2 regions of the Undibacterium sp. RuRC25W genome follow, and region 2 is predicted to be linked to the other one. Evidence: predicted binding sites of a transcription regulator. Region 2 holds the regulator's gene; the other holds the start of a gene.

Region 1 (9,337 bases), on a different contig from region 2:
CACCAACATCTGTAAAGTTATTTGTTAGTGCAGTCTGTAGTTTGGTTGAGTCCGACGCGAGAGAGCCATCTTTTTGAAATGTAATGCCAATTTGCGCCAAGTAGGTGAATTTGCCGCCAAGACCATTGACGGCGTTGCTCAAGGAGCTACGCAATTGATCTTGTACTGTGGTAACAGTTGGGTCTCCCAGCAAGGCGCCCGCAGCTTTGGTGGTTGAGTTATACGAGGTAAGTTGCGAAATGGTGCTGTTAATATTGTTATAGGCGGTCACAAAAGAACTCACCGCAGTGGTGACCGCAGTTGTATTGGCAGCAATACTGACAGACGTGGTACCAACTTTACCTAGTTGTAACGTCACCCCTTGAATGGAGGAACTGAGGTTGTTCGTGTTACTTGTGACGGCGATACCGTTAATAGTCAGATTTGCGCTTTGACCGGTATTGACCTCTTTGAAATTTTGCGTTCCAGACGGGTCGTTCGAGAGCAAATTTTGCAAAGCAGAATCACCGCTAACACTGATTTTCATACTTGATGTTGCACCAGTGCTGGTTGATGCAAGAACCAGATGGTAAGGCGTTGCACTACCATCGCCAATAATGGATGCTTTGACGCCAATACTCGCATTATTAATGGCGTCTCTAATACCTTGCAGAGAATTATTGCTGCTGTCTATCGTAATCGAGCCAGTCGCTTGCGTTGCATCCTGGGTAAAACTGGAGCCCGTATACACCCCATTGCTGGATGTTCCACCGCTGATGGTGCCAAACTGAAAGGTGACTGTGCTGCTTTGGCCGGAGCCGATAGTATTAGTTGCCGACGTCTGACCTGCACTGGAGATGGATTGCCCTTGTGCTAACTGCGTTACGTTGACGCTATATGTGCCCGCTGTGGCGACGCTCGTCGTGGTTGCACTGGCAATGGTGCTATCGCCAGAAGTTGCCGTCAAGTTGTTAAAAGTCGCAGGGTTACTTAAGGTCGTCAGTGAACTTTGAAAAGCACTCATGACACTACTCAATGCGCCATAGGCTGTCACATCAGCATTGTAACTGGTTTGCTTTTGTTTGATCGCGGTAAGAGGTTGACTCTCAATAGCCATTAATTTACTGATAATGCTATCGAGGGGTAACCCTGAGGCGACGCCGATTGATGATACGGACACAATAGTTCTCCTTTGCTAGCCCTAACTGTATCAAATCTGGCGGGGTTCCAATTTGCATGACAGAGGGGTATTTCCCCGCTATTTTAAAAATAAGATTCAAAACACCAGCGCTTATGACGCAACAATGACTTTATCTTACTTTAAACCTTTTCAGGCTTCCTGTTTAATCAATAATCCCTGTAATTTATCCAAAGATTGAGAGATTTCAAGTGCTTGTTCCGTTGGTATCTGGCGTAGCACCTTATCGGTGTTCTGATCGATAATTTTAACAACAACGCGCTTACTACTTTCATCGATGCTAAAACGGACATCTTGTCCGCGGTCTTGCAGCGTTTTATTGATGTCATCAACGGCTTTTTTTAACTGGCTTGGATCAGTGCTTTTTTTTGTCTCAGCGGAGGTTGTGTCTGCTGGAGCGGGACTCTGGACAGCATTGCTGATACTCGTCGTCGTACCTGATGGCATTACATTTTTATCTGGAGGGGGCGACCCAAGAGGCAGTGTGCTTCCGACAGAAGGGATGTCCATGATCTTGTCCTTCAATGTGATATTCCCCCGACCAATTGCTGGTCAGGGGAATGTTCTACGTCAATGGCCTACTTAACCTATTGATTAACGTAACAGAGCGAGAACGCCGTTAGGTTGTTGGTTAGCCTGCGCCAGAATTGCTGTACCAGCTTGTTGCAATACTTGAGCACGTGTCATGTTCGCAGTTTCTGAAGCAAAGTCAGCATCTTGAATACGGCTACGAGAAGAGGCTAAGTTTGTTTGTGAAGTCTGCAAGCTTGTCACAGCGGAAGTAAAGCGGTTTTGGAATGCACCCAACGAAGCGCGTGAGCTATTGACTGAAGCCAGAGCAGCATCAATCGTCGCCAATGCGGAAGTTGCACCTGATGCACTTGTTAAGTCGAGAGATGACAAGCCAGCACCAACTGTTGCTGTTGCATTAACAACAGTTGTACTTAAGCCAACTTGTGTTGCTGCAGTACTAACAGCCGATGTTCCTGTCAATGTGCCAGCTGCGGCTTTAAGGCCAGAGCCTGCTGCGCCGTTAGTATTAACAACGGCATTGATGGTTGCGCCTGTCAAGGAAGTAAGCTTGATTGTTCCAGCTGTCTGTGTTGCTGTTACACCGCTTTTAGATGAGATTTTATTGATTGCGTCAACAACGTTCTGTGCCTGGGCATCTGCTGTCGCTGCACCTTTCACGGCACCAATATCGTAACCGTTGATTGTAACGTCACCTGCAACAAGTGAAGTTGAAACGGTAGCTGCTGCTGCACCAGTCGCTTGTGTCTCCGCGCCGTTCGCAACTTGAATACCATTAGCGTTTGTTGAAGTAAGAGTCAACTTCGCGGCTGTTGTAACAACACCAGCTGCGCCAGCAGTAATGCCGGTGGTGAGGCCTGTATTGGTATCATCTGACGTTGCAGTAGCCGCTTTTTCGACAGTAATATTTCTGCCATCTGCTGCTGCCAAACTGACAGCACCGGTCGTACTGTCGTAGGATGCTGTTACACCTGTTTGTGTGGACTTCGCGTTAATTGCCGCTGCTACGGATGAGCCATGCTCGCCCGCAGTTGTGCCGCCTGCTACTGCACCAATATCAACACCATTAATTTTGATATCGCCAGCAGCAATCGCATTTTGCGTCGTAGCTGTTGTGCCGCCAACAACGTTAGCCTGAGCTGTCGCAGTGACACCAGTGCTGCCACTCGACAAATTGATAGCGGCAGCTTTAGCGATTGCACTACCGGCGCCGTTTTTGTATGAAACACCATCATTGGCAGTAGCACCAATACTGACGCCGTTGAGTACCAACGCGCCTGCACCAACTGCATCTGTTCCAGTTGCTGTGCTAGCCAGGGAGGATGAATAGCTGGAGCCTGATCCAACGCCTAACGCGCTAGATTTTGCACTTGTGATGGCACCAATCGTGATTTGATCGTTGCTAGTACCGTTTGCGCCAACTTGGAATGTTTGGTTTGCGAATGAACCGTCGAGCAAATTAACGCCGTTAAAGTTTGATGTGCTGGCTACGCGGTTAATTTCAGAAATCAATTGGCTAGCTTCATTATTCAACGCCGCACGATCAGATGCGCTGTTGGTGCCGTTGGCTGCTTGTACTGATAAGTCACGGATACGTTGCAAGTTGGAGCCGATTTGAGATAAATCGCCCTCAGCTGTTTGCGCTAACGAGATACCGTCGTTCGCATTACGTGCAGCTTGGTTTTGACCGTCGAGCTGTGCAGTCATACGTTGGGAAATCGCCAAGCCAGCAGCGTCGTCTTTTGCGGAGTTAATACGCAAACCGGAAGACAGACGTTGCATCGAAGTTTGTAACGACGATTGAGACGTTGTCAGGTTGTTTTGCGCAATCATCGACGCGATATTGGTATTGATGAATGAAGACATTTTGATTCTCCTTGCCTAAGTTATTTAAATCGGGGTTTAGCCTCAAACTTTGGTCTGTCCTGATGACTGTTGCACCGCCGTTGTTAAGGGTTACGGTCAACTCTGGAAAAATTTTAGGATATTTCTCTAAATAAATATTAATTTTTTTGCTTAAGTTTTTAAGATTCCTCCGCTTGACGGCAGGTTTCAAAAAATCTTTAACACTAAAAAGAGCAAAGTTTTATTTTTTAAAGTTACTTTTATAGCAATAAAATGTTCAATAGGATGTTTCTTTGTGCCGTTTTAAATGTTTATCAGTTAATTAATTTGTAAATCAAGCACGTTGTCTAAGTGGTCGTTTCTGCTTTCTTATGAGGGACAGCTTAGTTCTTGCTTCAGCTCTTGGGTTGGAGTGGTTTCAGAAACCATGATGGACAGGCCATAAGTACAGGATCAACTGCTTGAATTACGTTTGAAGTAGATTGAATCGATACGACGAGAAGCGTTGATCTGTTGCAGAGCGTGCTCACAAGGTGTGGGAGCTATTCCTCATGATGCCTAATCGGACTCGTCGGCGTAGTTGATGTAGTAAGGGGAGGGCGGATAGCGAGTAATAAAAAAGATCAATAGACCCATCAGATTTTTTGGGCTACATGGTTGATTGATAAGCTAGTCCGCCTTGACTACCCGATTTTTCCCTGCTTTCTTCGCTGTGTACATGGCGTGGTCTGCACGTTTGATCAGTGCCTCTTGTGTTTCCCGGGGTGCGCGCAGAGCGACGCCGGCGCTAAAGGTAATGAATAAACGTTTGTCGTCAGAGGTAAAGAAGTGCTTCGTTAGTTCGCGTTGCACGCGTGTCATTGCCTGGGCGGCCTCTTCGATTTCGGTTTCTGGCATGATGATGACAAATTCTTCACCGCCAAAACGAGCAATGACGTCGATAGAGCGTAACGTCTGCTTGACGATCCGTACCAGATGCACTAATGCTTCGTCGCCAGCTGCATGGCCATGGGTGTCGTTGAGTCTTTTAAAGTTATCCAGATCCAGCATAGCGACGCACAGCGGACTATTACGACGATCGGCACGGTCCGCCTCTCGTTCAAAGATGTCATCCATGCCACGCCGATTTAGACTGCCAGTCAATTGATCTTCGCGAACCAATTCACTCATGTGTGCTAGTTTTGTTTCTAATTCTTTAATTTTGTTTTCTGCCTCGATTACTTCTTTTTGTGCGGCAACAATGATGTCTCTGGATTTGACTGCCTCAAATTGAACGGTGCGCGTTTCGTTGATGATGCCGCTGATAAGTTTTCCTACCTGTGCTACATCATTGGCTTTGCTGATCTCGGTGGCGTAGCTATCCATCTTGTGCTGATACGTGTCTGTGGTATCGACCATCGTGTTGAGACGGTCGACAAATGCAGTCATCATTTTTTTTACTGAGTTTTTGGACTCAGCGATACTGTTTTTCAGTGTTCCTTGTTTATAGATCACTTCCTTGAGGCTGCGCGTCGCTTCCTGTAAAGAGCGATGATCTATCGGCCCAGAGATCAGAGTCTGTACAACTTCAATCTGACCACGTAACCAATTGTCGTTATCGAGAAGATCATGAATATTACTCAACAGTAGATCAAAAAGACGTAGTAATAACTCTTGTTGCTCAGCGCTGTCGCCACTCTGCAATTCAATTTGGAAGCATAGTTGTTTTAAGCGCGTTGCTACTTGGTTCAGTGCGGTTTCTGACTCTGCTTCTTTGACAGCAATGCCGATGGCTTCAGATTCGATTGCCAGAGACGGTAAGCTTGGCTTTAAAATAGAACTGAGGGCCAATGATAGTGTTCGGTGCAGTAAATCTCTGAGTAGGCGTGGCCGAGGATCTTCGGCAGTGGGAATATCAACCAGAGGTAGGGCAGTACTCGGTATTGTTACAGATGGAAGGGGATCAACCAGGCTGATTCCTTTTGGTGTGGCAGGTATTGCCGCGGAGGGCGCTGTCATATGCTCAGTGAGCTCATCGAGCGCCTTACTGTACTCTTCCCAGTTGCTGTTTCTAATAGCCCGATTAAATCGGTGGCCAAAATTAGCAAGGTCACCTTTTGAATTTATTAAGCTCGTGGCAAAGCTAGCGAGTAGATTTTCAGCAATCGACGGCGCTGTTGGTGTTTCAGAAACCTCTTTTGAGGACACAGCTTCCTCTTGCTGAACAAAGATTCCCGCAATTTCATTGTACAGTTTCTGATAGGCTTCAGGTGTCGGCGCAATTCTTTGTATAGCAAGTTGTCGAAACGCTTCGCGAGCAATGTCAGTTGGACTTTTGAATTGTGAGTTATTTGAGTTATTTGACATAATTCTTTGCCAGCTTAAGGATTCCTATTTAGTCTACCAGTTGATTCTTGATTGCGTAATGGGTTAATTCTGCGTTGTGTCGCAATTTCATTTTTAACAGGATGCGAGAACGGTATTCGCTGATCGTTTTTACTGATAGTGATAAGTCTTTGGCAATGTCGCTCACTGATTTTCCAGAGGCGATCATTGTCAGTGTCTGGAACTCGCGGTCAGATAACGTTTTATGTAGTTCGTCCTCATGTTCTTGATTGAGGTTGTTCGCCAATTCTTGCGCCAACTGTGGGCTGATGTATTTTAAGCCACCTGCTACCTGGCGGATTGCTGCGATGATCTCTTCTTTACTGCATTGCTTGCTAAGATACCCAGAGGCGCCAGCTTTGAGTGAGCGTATTGCATATTGGTCCTCACGATACATCGAGAACATTAATATTTGTACGTCCGGCTTTTCGGCTTTAATTTGTTTTAATACTTCAATACCATTTTTGTCAGACAGCGCGATGTCAAGCAACATCACCTTATAATCATGTTGACGGGACTGGCGGATGGCTTCAATGCCGGAGGTGGCTTCAGCGACAACGGCGATATCTGTTGTGGCGCCAACGATACTTCTAATACCTTCTCTCACTACGGTATGATCGTCCACCACCATGAGCTTAATCGACGCAAATTCAGTCATGCAAAATTCCATTTCTATGTCATATCAATACTGTCGCATACAATGTGCGTTCAATACTAGTATTCTTGAGATCCCTTTTTACGCCACTTTTTAAGGGCTTGGCATTGACCTTTGTTTAATGGTTATGTTCCTCTGTTGCCAAGCTCGCCTGATGTGTCCGTTATTGAATTGGTTGAATTATTTTATGGATACAAAAGATGTTAGCTAAATTGCTTGTTATTTTATAAGGGTTAGCTGATCTGCGGTGAGAAGATAGAAATTAATTTGATGTAGTTCTTCAGAAAATAAAATGAATAAAGCGTTTGTAAAAGAAACTGACTCAGATGACGACGACGAAGTCGCCGCCCCGGCAATACCCGCTGGCGCAAAAAACTATATGACCCCAGAAGGGCATCAAAGTATGAAGGACGAATTTCTTCGTTTAATCGATGTCGATCGCCCCGAAGTGGTAAATATTGTCCATTGGGCCGCCTCAAACGGCGATCGTTCTGAAAATGGTGATTATATATATGGTAAGCGCCGTTTGCGTGAGATTGATCGGCGGATTCGTTTTTTGAGTAAACGTCTGGATGTTGCGGAGATCGTTGACCCAAGGGTGCATCATGGCTCTGATCAGATATTTTTTGGCGCCACTATCGTCTATGAGAACTTGCAAGGTGAAGAGGTAACAATCACCATCGTTGGCGTTGATGAGTTTGACCCGTTAAAAGGCAAAATTAGCTGGGTATCACCAGTTGCACGTGCATTAACTAAAAACCGTATTGGTGACACGATCATCTTAAAGACGCCGTCTGGCATTGATGAACTGACAATTTTAGACGTTACCTATCCTGTATAGTGAATAGTGAATAAATGTCGCTAGCGATAACCTCGACATTGCCCCAGGATAGGAGTCTTATTTGACGACTTCATCGATCGTCAACGAGGTCTTTAGTTTAATGACAGAAATTGAAACCGGGTCGCATGCTTATTGGTATTGGTTCCAACGCATTCTTCTCTCGTCATTTGCCTCTTTGAGTAAGTGGTGCGCCCGTTGTTTATCTTTCTCTTGAGCGTCAATGTTACCCTCTAGTTCCATTGCGAGGGCCTGAATTGCAACAGGAAAGTCGCCTTCGGCGGAATTTTCAAGCCATTGGCGAGCGAGAACGGGGTTTTTTGCGAGGCCGTCTCCGTCTGCATAGGCATTCGAGAGCAAGAACATTGCTTGCGCATTACCTTGTTCGCTGGCTATCTGTAGCCAATAAACTGATTGCTTGAGGTCTTGAGGTACGCCTTCGCCGTATTTACACATGCGTGACAACATAAATGTTGCCTTGTCGTTTTTTTGTTGTGATGCAGCCATGTACCATGTCCACGCCTCGACATAATTTTGCTTCAATCCCAGTCGTGCTTTGTAATTTGCTTCTGCGAAGTTAAATTCTGCTTCTGCGTCTCCGCCTTGTGCTGCTTTTTTGAGCCAATTTGCTGCATCAACATATTGGTCGTTATGAACGGCTAGAGCAAAGGCTAATTCTCTTTGGGCCACTGTATTACCCCGTTTTGCCCACGCTCTTAATGTGTGGAGGGCTTCTTTGTTTTGCCCATGCAGGGCTTGCAGTCCCATCGACTCAATTTCTGCCGTACTTGGATGTTCAGATACTTCCTGGCTACAGGCACAAAAAGCTAGCAATATTAAGTTGTATGTAAAAAATCGGAAAATTGAAGGCATTATCATCTTTGTCAGAATAGGCGTGCTCTCGCAACAATAACGAGAACACGCTGTAAGAGTGAATCAAGTGAACTTACTTCATCGTCTATGGGAAGTTATTTGCTCAGATCAATTTGATACTTTGCGTAGCCGTTAGGATCAATTGCGCCTTCAGCGATAACGCGATTGAGCCCTGCTGCTTTTGCGACCGGCAGTTTGCCAGTGACTGAGCGCAAAATCACCGGCCCTTGCGTTACTGTTTTGACGAAACTCCAGCTTTGGCCTGTGCCATTGAGTGCTGCAGTGACTTTACTCAAGCTGCTGAGATATTTGCTCACTACTGCTTGATTGGCATCCGGCGATTTAATAATCGTCTTGCTGCCGTCAATGCCAGGGAAGTTGCCGCCGCCACTTGCGCGATAATCATTCGTCGCCACGATAAAATTATCTGTTGGCGCTACTGGGTTGCCAGCATAGGTTAGATTAACAATGCGACTACCAACTGGTTGCGTCACGTCGATTTGATATTTGAGGGCATTATTGGCAGCATAGAAGACATCGTAGTTGTAGATTGTTGAATAAGACGGCACTAAGTCTTGCTCTGTCGTTAAAGCAGGGTTGATCTGTGCAAATTGGCTTGCGGATTTCTCCAGCCAGTTTTTCAGGTCTGATCCCTGAATCTTTACGGCTTGTAAATTGTTATTGCCGTACAAGTACAAGTCGCCTGGATTTCGAACCTGTAGCGTGAATGGATTGGCTGGGGTGGCGTTTGGCGCTACATCGGTAAAGTCAGTTGCACCGTTGCGTCCTGCCTTGAACGGGGCGCTGCATGAGATCACAGGGATGGATTTGTAGCTAGCAATCGTTGCGTTAGTGGAATTGGCAATAAAATTTTGTACGTAGTTAATTTGTGCCTGATTGACTATCTGAATGGCACTGACATCACCAACTAACGCAAAGTAGGCAGACATTTCAAAATCAGTAGTCGTGCCTAAGGGTTGTGATGCATAGGCCAACGTGGCTTTATGTTCCGTGTCTACCAGCGGCGCAACACTTGGATCCGCAGCGATTGCTG
Region 2 (9,337 bases):
GGGCGGTGTTTTTTTGTGGTCTGATCAGGACGATCTGCATCAATTTTGCCGCCATTTTCCCTCTGAAATGGCTCAGTGATTGAATAAACGGGTATTTACTCCCTTATTCGTCGCATCTAACTCTCTTCTGATATTCAATAATCACACCTGTATCTTTGCGTAAATAAAGCAATTATTGCTTTATGGAAATGACAGGAGTTGGCAATGGCCGAAGAAAGCGATCTCGAAAAAACAGAACCGGCCTCGTCGAAGCGCCTCGAGCAGGCGCGCGAAGAAGGGGATGTGCCGCGTTCTCGTGAGCTTTCTACATGTGCCATTTTGTTCGCTGCAGGGGGTGCTTTTTGGGCGATGGGTGGCGGTATGGTGAATCAGTTGCAGCAAAATCTGATTTCTGGACTGAGTTTTGAGCGTGAGGCAGCGTTTGATTTTAATCTTTTGATTATGCAAGTCGCGACGCACTTATTGAGTGTTGTCATTGCATTTGCCCCTATTGCCGCAGTTTTAGTGATCGTGGCACTCGGCTCGCCGGTGTTGATCGGTGGTTGGTTATTCAGTGCTAAAGCCTTGCAGCCAAACTTTGGGCGGCTTAATCCTATTTCTGGATTGGGGAATATGATCTCCGTGCGCGCTTTAGTCGAGTTGTTAAAAGCGATTGTTAAAACGATTCTCGTCGGCGCGGTTGCATGGATGGTGATTTCTCATCAAAAAGAAGCTATTTTTGGTTTGGCTCTTGAGGACCTTGCCAATGGTATTCCACATGTAGGCCGGATGCTGCTGATAAGTTTTATCTCTATCGTTGGGGCGCTAGTTGCTATTGCAGCGGTGGATGCGCCTTACCAAATGTGGCAATACGCCAATAAACTCAAGATGACACGTCAGGAAGTCATTCAAGAATCAAAAGAAGCGAACGGTAATCCGCAAATTAAAGCCAAGATTCGTCAGCAACAACGTGAAATGGCGCGGCGTCGGATGATGGCAGAGATTCCGACTGCGGACGTTGTCGTCACTAATCCGACGCACTTTGCTGTGGCCTTGAAATACACGGAAGGGGGCAACCGAGCGCCTAAAGTTGTGGCGAAAGGTGCGGATGAAGTGGCAGCGAAAATTCGTGAACTGGCGAAAGAAAACAATGTGCCTCTATTGGAGGCGCCACCACTGGCACGTGCGTTATACAAGCACACTGATCTGGGTGATGAGATTCCAGAAGCATTATATGGCGCAGTAGCGGAAGTTCTGGCTTATGTTTATCAATTGCGTACTTTCCGTAGTAGCGGTGGTGTCAGACCAGAGGTGCCGCGCGAACTCAACGTGCCAGAAGAATTAGATCCAAATAATCAAATAGGAGTTATCGAATGAACAGCCTGAAGCTACCACTTTGGTTAAACGGGCTCAATGGTCGGGCATTGGCAGCACCATTGCTGATCATTTTGATGTTGTCCATGATGATTTTGCCTTTGCCGGCGTTTGCTCTGGATATCTTTTTCAGTTTCAATATTGCGATTGCTGTGATTGTTTTGCTGACCAGTTTATATACCGTAAAGCCATTAGATTTTATGGTTTTTCCGACTGTGTTATTGGTAAGTACCATGCTGCGTTTGTCCTTGAACGTGGCGTCAACGCGGATTGTTTTGACCGAAGGGCATACCGGTCCTGATGCAGCAGGTAAAGTGATTGAGGCATTTGGACATTTTCTGATTGGTGGCAATTATGCCGTCGGTATTGTCGTTTTTGTGATTTTGACGATCATCAACTTTACTGTTGTGACGAAAGGTGCTGGACGTATTGCTGAGGTTGGTGCGCGGTTTGCGTTGGATGCAATGCCAGGTAAGCAAATGGCGATTGATGCTGATTTGAATGCAGGTTTGATTGTAGAACAAGAGGCGCGTCGTCGCCGTACAGAAGTCGCCCAAGAAGCAGAATTTTATGGCGCGATGGATGGTGCAAGTAAATATGTTCGTGGTGACGCGGTTGCCGGCATTATGGTGACGGTGATTAACGTTGTTGGTGGACTTGTCGTCGGTATGGTGCAGCATGATCTGGACTTTGCAGATGCACTGAAAAATTACACCTTGTTGGCGATCGGTGACGGTCTTGTGGCGCAGATTCCATCATTGATTATTTCTACCGCAGCCGGCGTTGTCGTATCCCGCGTTGCCAGTGATCAGGATATCAGTGGACAGTTGATTGGTCAGTTGTTTGCCAAACCGCAAGTGATGTTTATCACCGCAGCAATTATTGGTGGTATGGGTATTATTCCTGGTATGCCGCACATTGCATTCGTTCTTTTGGCTTCCGCCTTGGGTGGTGCGGGTTACATGGTGCGCAAACGTATTGAGGTTGCAGCGCAAGAACCAGTCAAACAAGACGCGCCACCGCCACCAGCGGCAGAAATGGAGGAGGCTACCTGGCAAGACGTTTTGCCTGTTGATACTTTGGGTCTCGAAGTTGGCTATCGTCTGATTCCGCTTGTTGATAAGTCGCAGGGTGGAGAGTTGTTGCGCCGTATCAAAGGTGTTCGCAAAAAATTTGCACAAGAGGTTGGTTTCTTGTCGCCACCAGTACATATCCGCGACAACCTTGAGCTTAAACCGTCCGCATATAGGATCGCGCTGAAGGGCGTGGAGGTGGGTGCTGGTGAGGCGATGAATGGGCAGTTCCTTGCGATTAACCCTGGTATGGTTGCAGGTCCTTTACCTGGTCCAGCAACGACGGATCCCGCTTTTGGTTTGCCTGCAGTGTGGATTGATGCAAGCATGAAAGAGCACGCGCAAACAATGGGTTATACCGTTGTGGATGCTAGTACCGTCATTGCTACACATTTGAATCATGTCATTACTACAAATGCGGCTGACTTGCTTGGACGTCAGGAAGTTCAGGCATTGCTTGATCATCTGGCTAAGGAAATGCCAAAAATGGTGGAAGACCTTATTCCTAAATTGTTGCCATTGTCGACACTGCAAAAAGTCTTACAAAATCTGCTTGTGGAAGGCGTTCATATCCGAGATATGCGCTCGATTATTGAGGCGTTGTCTGAGCATGCAATGCATACCCAGGATGCAAATGAGTTGACTGCTCGTGTACGAGTCGTATTGGGACGAGCCATCGTACAACAAATTTTCCCGGGCACAAATGAATTGACAGTAATGACATTGGATAGTCGCCTTGAGCGTTTGTTGATGCAGGCCTTGAATACTGGCGGGGCTGATGGCGCAGGTATCGAGCCCGGACTCGCTGATACGTTGTCGAGCCAGGCCGATATCGCGGCTAAACATCAAGAGCAAATGGGCGTTACGCCAGTTTTACTTGTGCCAGCACCATTACGGGCATTGTTGTCCAGATTCCTGCGCCGCACTTTGCCACAATTGAAAGTGTTATCGCATGCGGAATTACCAGAAACGAAAACGATTAAAGTCACCAGTCTTGTTGGAGGTCAGTCATGAACGTTAGAAAATTTACTGCCAAAACGTCGCGCGAAGCGCTACGCATGCTGAGAGAGGCTTTAGGTGCGGATGCTGTTATTTTGTCGAACCGCAATGTCGATGGTAACGTTGAGATTCTCGCCATGGAAGGAGATGTGGCAAGTGCCATTCCACCATCGACGATGCCTAAACATAACCCGCAGATCGTACCTGAAGCGGCTGTTATCACGCCACCTTTTCGAGCTGAAAGTAAAGTATTTTCTCCAGCGGGATTTCAGGCGCCTCAAGATCGCTCTAGCTTTGAATCTTCAGGATTCGCGCAGCCTCGGTCTGCGCCAGACTTCGTCCGCACAAGCGAAATGACTGACGTCATGAGTGAAATTCGCTCAATGCGCAGTATGCTTGAATCGCAATTGGCGGAATTGTCGTGGACGAACACGCAGCAACGTCAGCCACAAAAAGCTGAAGTGTTAAGAGAAATGCTGGCTACAGGGTTGAGTGCCAGTTTGTCACGTTTTATGGTTGCAAAAATGCCGGATAATGATAACGTTCAAAACGGTATCGAATGGATTAAATCTATTCTCGCTCGCAACCTGTCGGCGATCGACAATGAGAGTGAAATTTTGGAAAAAGGCGGTGTGTACGCATTGGTGGGGCCTACTGGTGTTGGTAAGACAACGACGACAGCAAAACTGGCGGCGCGCTGCGTAATGCGTCACGGACCATCGAAGTTGGCCTTGATCACGACGGATGGATATCGTATTGGCGGTTATGAACAATTACGTATTTACGGAAAAATCCTTGGTGTTATGGTGCACGCGGTCAAAGATGAGAGCGATTTGCGTATTGCTTTGTCCGAACTCAAAAATAAACACACCGTATTGATTGATACTGTCGGTGTGAGTCAGCGCGATAAAATGGTCACCGATCAGGTGGCGATGCTTTCCGGTGCTGATACAGGTGTTAAGCGTTTATTATGTCTAAACGCAACGTCGACGGGTGAAACACTCAGTGAGGTTGTGCGCGCTTATCAGGGTAGTGGTTTAGCTGGCTGTATCCTGACTAAATTGGATGAGGCAGCGACGATCGGTGGTGCCCTTGATATTGCAATTCGTCAAAAACTGACTTTATATTATGTCGCTAGCGGTCAGCGCGTTCCGGAAGATTTGCATGTGGCTAATAAGCAGTATTTGATTGATCGCGCCTTTAAATTGAAGCGTGAAACCGCTGCATTTAAGTATCTTGATGATGAATTGCCGCTCTTAATGTCGGCTGCTGTGGGCAATGGTAGTGCAGCATCATCCGCTGCGAGAGAGGTGTCCTTTGGCTAATGTCGATCAAGCAGAAGGACTGCGCCGCATGTTGGCGGTGCCAAAGCCACGTGTATTCACATTTTTGTCAGCACTTAAAGATGAAGAAAAAAGTGCAATGTTAGTCAATCTTGGTGTTTCTCTGGCGCGCCAAGGTCAGAAGATTACGATGTTGGATGCCAGATCCGCCCCGAGCAGTATTGGTACGTGGTTAAGTGCGCAAAATGACATCAGCTTATTGGATGTCGCGAGACAACAGCGTACAATGCAAGAGGCCATTAAAATAGTGGCTTCTGGCTTATCAGTGACGATGTTGTCACGAAAAGCAAGTATGGTGTCGGAGTTGTCGCCTGAAACGGCAAGACAGTTATCGAAGGTGTTTGATATCGTTGCTCAGCGGGCCGATTTGGTCGTGGTGGACGTTAATCTTAATGACGATAATGGGTTTCCGCTTTCAGCGCTAGATCATAGCGAGGTAGTAATACAAGTATCGGCAGATCCGGCAGCAATTAAAAATGCTTACGGCTTGATTAAGCGAATGAGTGGCAGACTTGGTCGGCGTTCTTTTAGTATCTTGGTTTCTGGTGTGTCCGAGAAGGAAGCAACATTGATCTATACAAATATGGCGCAGGCTGCCAGTCGCTATCTGGCTGTACCTTTGAACTATATTGGATATGTACCGGAAGACGATCACGTCAGAAAAGCCGCCAGTCTGGGGCAGTCGGTGATTGATGCTTTTCCAAAAGCACGTGCTTCAGTAGCTTTTTCTCGTTTGGCGACGCAGTTGGTTGAATCAGCGCGTTCTGTGATGTCTTTTGAGGGTGTGCCTGAGCTTGGTGTTGGTCTCGGAATTTAATTACTATGTACACCGCTAGCGGAAAATCAGATAAAAATTTTCTCCTGAGGGAGCATGCGCCATTGGTCAAGCGTCTGGCTTACCAGTTGAAAGCACGCCTGCCTCCTAGCGTTGAGGTGGATGACCTTGTGCAAGCAGGCATGATCGGCCTGCTCGACGCTGTTAATCGTTACGAAGATACGCATGGCGCACAATTTGAAACCTATGCTGTGCAGCGTATTCGTGGTGCCATGCTTGACGAATTGCGTAACACTGACTGGTTGCCTAGGGGTGTTCGCCAGAATATGCGCAAAATTGAGTCAGCAATGAATGTGCTGCAGCAAAAATTAGGCAGACCGCCAACGGAAACCGAGGTGGCCAAGTCTCTCAAGCTCAGTCTTGGTGAGTATCAGGATATCCTCGGCGACAACGGCGGTCATCAGTTGGTCTACTACGAAGATTTCCATGACTCGGATACCAAGGAGCATTTTTTAGATCACTATTGTTCGGACAGTTCTGGCGATCCTTTGCAGGACCTGCTCAATGATGATTTTCGTGACGCCGTAATTGGTGCTATCGACAGCTTGCCCGAGAGAGAAAAGTTACTCATGGGCCTCTATTACGAACAAGAGCTTAATCTCAAAGAAATCGGTGCTGTCATGGGGGTATCTGAGTCGCGTGTTTCTCAGTTGCATAGCCAAGCGGTAGCTAGGCTCAGGGTATATTTAAGGGAGAAGGCGTGGACTGGGCTAGCGTAGCGGGTTTATTACTGGTCGTCATCGGTATCGGTGCAGGTCAGCTTATGGAGGGCGGGCGCCTCAGTTCATTGCTTCAACCAGCTGCTTTTGTGATTGTCGTTATTGGCACTCTCGGCGCTGTCCTACTGCAAAGCCGCATGAGCACTTTCCGACGAGGCATCAATATGCTCCGTTGGATTATTTCTGAACCGCCTGACAATAGTCGAAAAAATGTCCAAGATGCGCTGGTTTGGAGTGTTGTTGCGCGTAGAGAGGGCTTCTTAAGTCTCGAACGTTATATGGATGCTGCCCGCGATCCTTTCATTAGCAAAGGTTTACGATTGGTTATCGATGGTGTTGATCCTGTTCGTCTCAAAGACATCCTTGATGTGGATATTTCTTTGTTTGAGATGGAGCAACGCCAAGCCGCAAAAATCTGGGAGTCTGCCGGCGGCTACTCTCCTACCATCGGTATTTTGGGTGCTGTATTGGGATTGATTCATGTGATGGAAAATCTTTCCGATCCTGCAAAGCTTGGTGGGGGGATTGCTGTTGCTTTCGTTGCCACTATTTATGGCGTGGGATTAGCAAATTTACTCTTTTTGCCCGTCAGTAATAAATTAAAAGAGATCATCGCTAAGGAAGTTGTTCGTCGGGAAATGCTTTCCGATATCTTTTATAGTATTGCGTTAGGTGATAGTCCTCGTGTTGTTGAGGAACGCGTTGCAAATCACAAAGGCTAGGTGATTGACGATGGCACGAAGAAAATATCACGAAGAACCTGATAATCATGAGCGTTGGCTGGTTTCTTACGCTGATTTCATTACCTTGTTGTTTGCGTTTTTTGTCGTGATGTACGCTATTTCTTCGCTTAACGAGGGAAAATATCGTGTTCTATCGAACTCTTTGACCGGTGCTTTCAGTAATGCAAAGCCTATTTCTCCTGCGCTGACCACTGCTGCGACAGAAGATGTCGTTAAGCTCGCACCACTGCCGTTGGTCAAGCAACGCGCGAGCGAAGGATTGCGTAAAGAGCGGGCAAAAATGACCGAAGTTGCCAAAGATATTATGGCAGTGCTTGAGCCTTTGGTTCGGGAGGGTAAGGTCCGCGTGACACAAACGAGTCGCGGGGTCACCATTGAGATTAATGCCAGTCTGCTTTTTCCAACGGGGGAGGCAAAACTTAGCCCAGACTCTATCCAGGCTTTGACTGCAATAGCTTCTGTATTGAAAATAGATACTCATGCAATTCAGGTTGAAGGCTACACCGATAACATTCCCATTAAGAATTCCATTTTTCCGTCAAACTGGGAGTTGTCCGCAGGGCGCGCGAGCACCGTTGCGCGTTTGTTGACGGAAAATGGTGTTGATGAAAACCGAGTAACTGCCGTAGGTCAAGGCTCCAAACAGCCTGTTGATTCAAATGAGACTCCTGAAGGTCGCGCACGGAATCGTCGAGTTTCCGTGACCGTACTCGCTGTATTGCCTGAGCCGGTTATTGATGTACCAGTAGGGGCGGATAAACAGACTGCCAACTGAAATTCGGCTGCTTGATGGATTGGATAATATATTTGTCAATGAGCCAACGTTTGGCTGAAAATAAAAAAGACCCAAAGCTGTTATCGAGGATCTTTTCTATGTTTACGGAATGGATTTCCTTAGCGGGGAACCATTCCTTTCATTGATCCGGTGTTGACGGTTGCCTGTCCTGTGGGGCCGTAGAGTGAGCCCGTGCTGCCTCCCCGACCTAAGACATTCAGTGCTGTTTGATTTTGACTAAGGCGACGGTTGATCAGTAACCCATTTGTTCGGTTATCTTCTTTTGCTTGTTCAGAGATAGAAAGTAATTTTTCCCAGAGCATCGCGCAGTATTCGGTATCGTCAGTGCTTTGCGTGAAATAATCTTTCATGCCTTCCGGCTTGCCATTGAAGCCTAACGCTGTCATTTTAGTTGTACGGACTTTCTCAAGCTCTGCAATTTTTCGCAGTAATACAGTTTTGCCGGATGTCGTCTCGCTAAGCGCATCCATGTCACCGTCCGCGAGAGCTGACTGTTCTGATTTAAGCAAGCTGGCAAGCTCGCTCATTGCAGCAACTTCTGCGGTCAGGCATTGTTGGATGGACATAGTGTGCGCGATTTCTTGAAACATTATTAACGTTTTCTGGAGTTGATCAAATCTTTTACAGACTCAAGCAGGCCATCAGCGACTTTTTCAGAATTGACCTGAAAACGACCTTCGGAAATAGCCAGTTTAATTTCCTCGACCTTTTTTGTTGCAAATACTGAGCTGCTAGCCTGCGTGCTCTGCAACGCCTGAAGTTGCGTTGACAGTGGCGAAAGTTGGACGGTTGTACTTGGTGCTGCCGGCGTGGCCACAGGCGCTTCTTGCGCCGTGTCAGTACGCGCTTGCTGGGGACTATTTAATGCTGGTGCCGCAGCAGTTTTATTTAGTGTGTCATCAATTTTCACAGCGATACCCTCGATAGTGGGAATTATCTACTTCTTCAATCCAGTTATCGGCTCGGTATTTTTAAACTTTAATTATGCCAGCAAAAAAACTGCATTATTGCAATTTAATTACTGATTTCTATGATTCCACCAGCTTTTGCAATTCCACTCAGAGTAACACCATTCGCCGTCCTCGCCTTTGCTATTTGGCCTTCGGATGCATTGTTCATTGCCTGTGCATCTGTTGTTACCTGAAAGCCATTGCCCATACTGATGACGCGAACTGATTGGCCTTGCTGAACAACGGCGGGGCTTTTGAGTGCATCCGTACGAAGGAGAGTGCCTGACGATACAGAGTTTTGAATTGCCTTGCCAATCGCCTGATCAGGGTTGCTAATGAAGCCAACCGGGAGATTGGAAATTTCACCTTTGATTTTACTCAAGTCATCAATGGCTATCACTTGTCCTTTGGTCAGTGAATGTGCTGCCACATAATATTCAGCCGTGATTTGAACGTTTGCCCTTAAATAAATGGTCCACGAGGTGGGAGCTGTGCACTTGACACCGAGGGTCGTTTTTCCCCATGC

The links. Region 2 encodes FliA, which starts transcription of late flagellar genes. Its sites were predicted from a motif close to CTAAAGTTTNNNNNNNNNNNGCCGNTA; they were not measured.
Region 1: a site for FliA is predicted at 3,665-3,691, ahead of ACO0KV_RS13875 (flagellin). Genes of this name have one in related genera too.

The regions. Positions count from the first base shown of each region.
Region 1 is NZ_JBMPPD010000030.1:31,601-40,937, reverse strand. Features, by position in the region: gene fliD (flagellar filament capping protein FliD) at 1-1,159, opposite strand, end outside; gene ACO0KV_RS13880 (flagellar protein FlaG) at 1,310-1,687, opposite strand; gene ACO0KV_RS13875 (flagellin) at 1,772-3,574, opposite strand; gene ACO0KV_RS13870 (GGDEF domain-containing protein) at 4,223-5,899, opposite strand; gene ACO0KV_RS13865 (response regulator) at 5,928-6,575, opposite strand; gene greB (transcription elongation factor GreB) at 6,865-7,413, shown strand; gene ACO0KV_RS13855 (tetratricopeptide repeat protein) at 7,543-8,178, opposite strand; gene ACO0KV_RS13850 (bifunctional 2',3'-cyclic-nucleotide 2'-phosphodiesterase/3'-nucleotidase) at 8,379-9,337, opposite strand, start outside.
Region 2 is NZ_JBMPPD010000016.1:34,136-43,472, reverse strand. Features, by position in the region: gene flhB (flagellar biosynthesis protein FlhB) at 205-1,356, shown strand; gene flhA (flagellar biosynthesis protein FlhA) at 1,353-3,440, shown strand; gene flhF (flagellar biosynthesis protein FlhF) at 3,437-4,750, shown strand; gene ACO0KV_RS09265 (MinD/ParA family ATP-binding protein) at 4,743-5,585, shown strand; gene ACO0KV_RS09260 (RNA polymerase sigma factor FliA) at 5,591-6,322, shown strand; gene ACO0KV_RS09255 (flagellar motor protein) at 6,304-7,044, shown strand; gene motD (flagellar motor protein MotD) at 7,055-7,840, shown strand; gene ACO0KV_RS09245 (flagella synthesis protein FlgN) at 7,960-8,427, opposite strand; gene flgM (flagellar biosynthesis anti-sigma factor FlgM) at 8,454-8,771, opposite strand; gene flgA (flagellar basal body P-ring formation chaperone FlgA) at 8,876-9,337, opposite strand, start outside.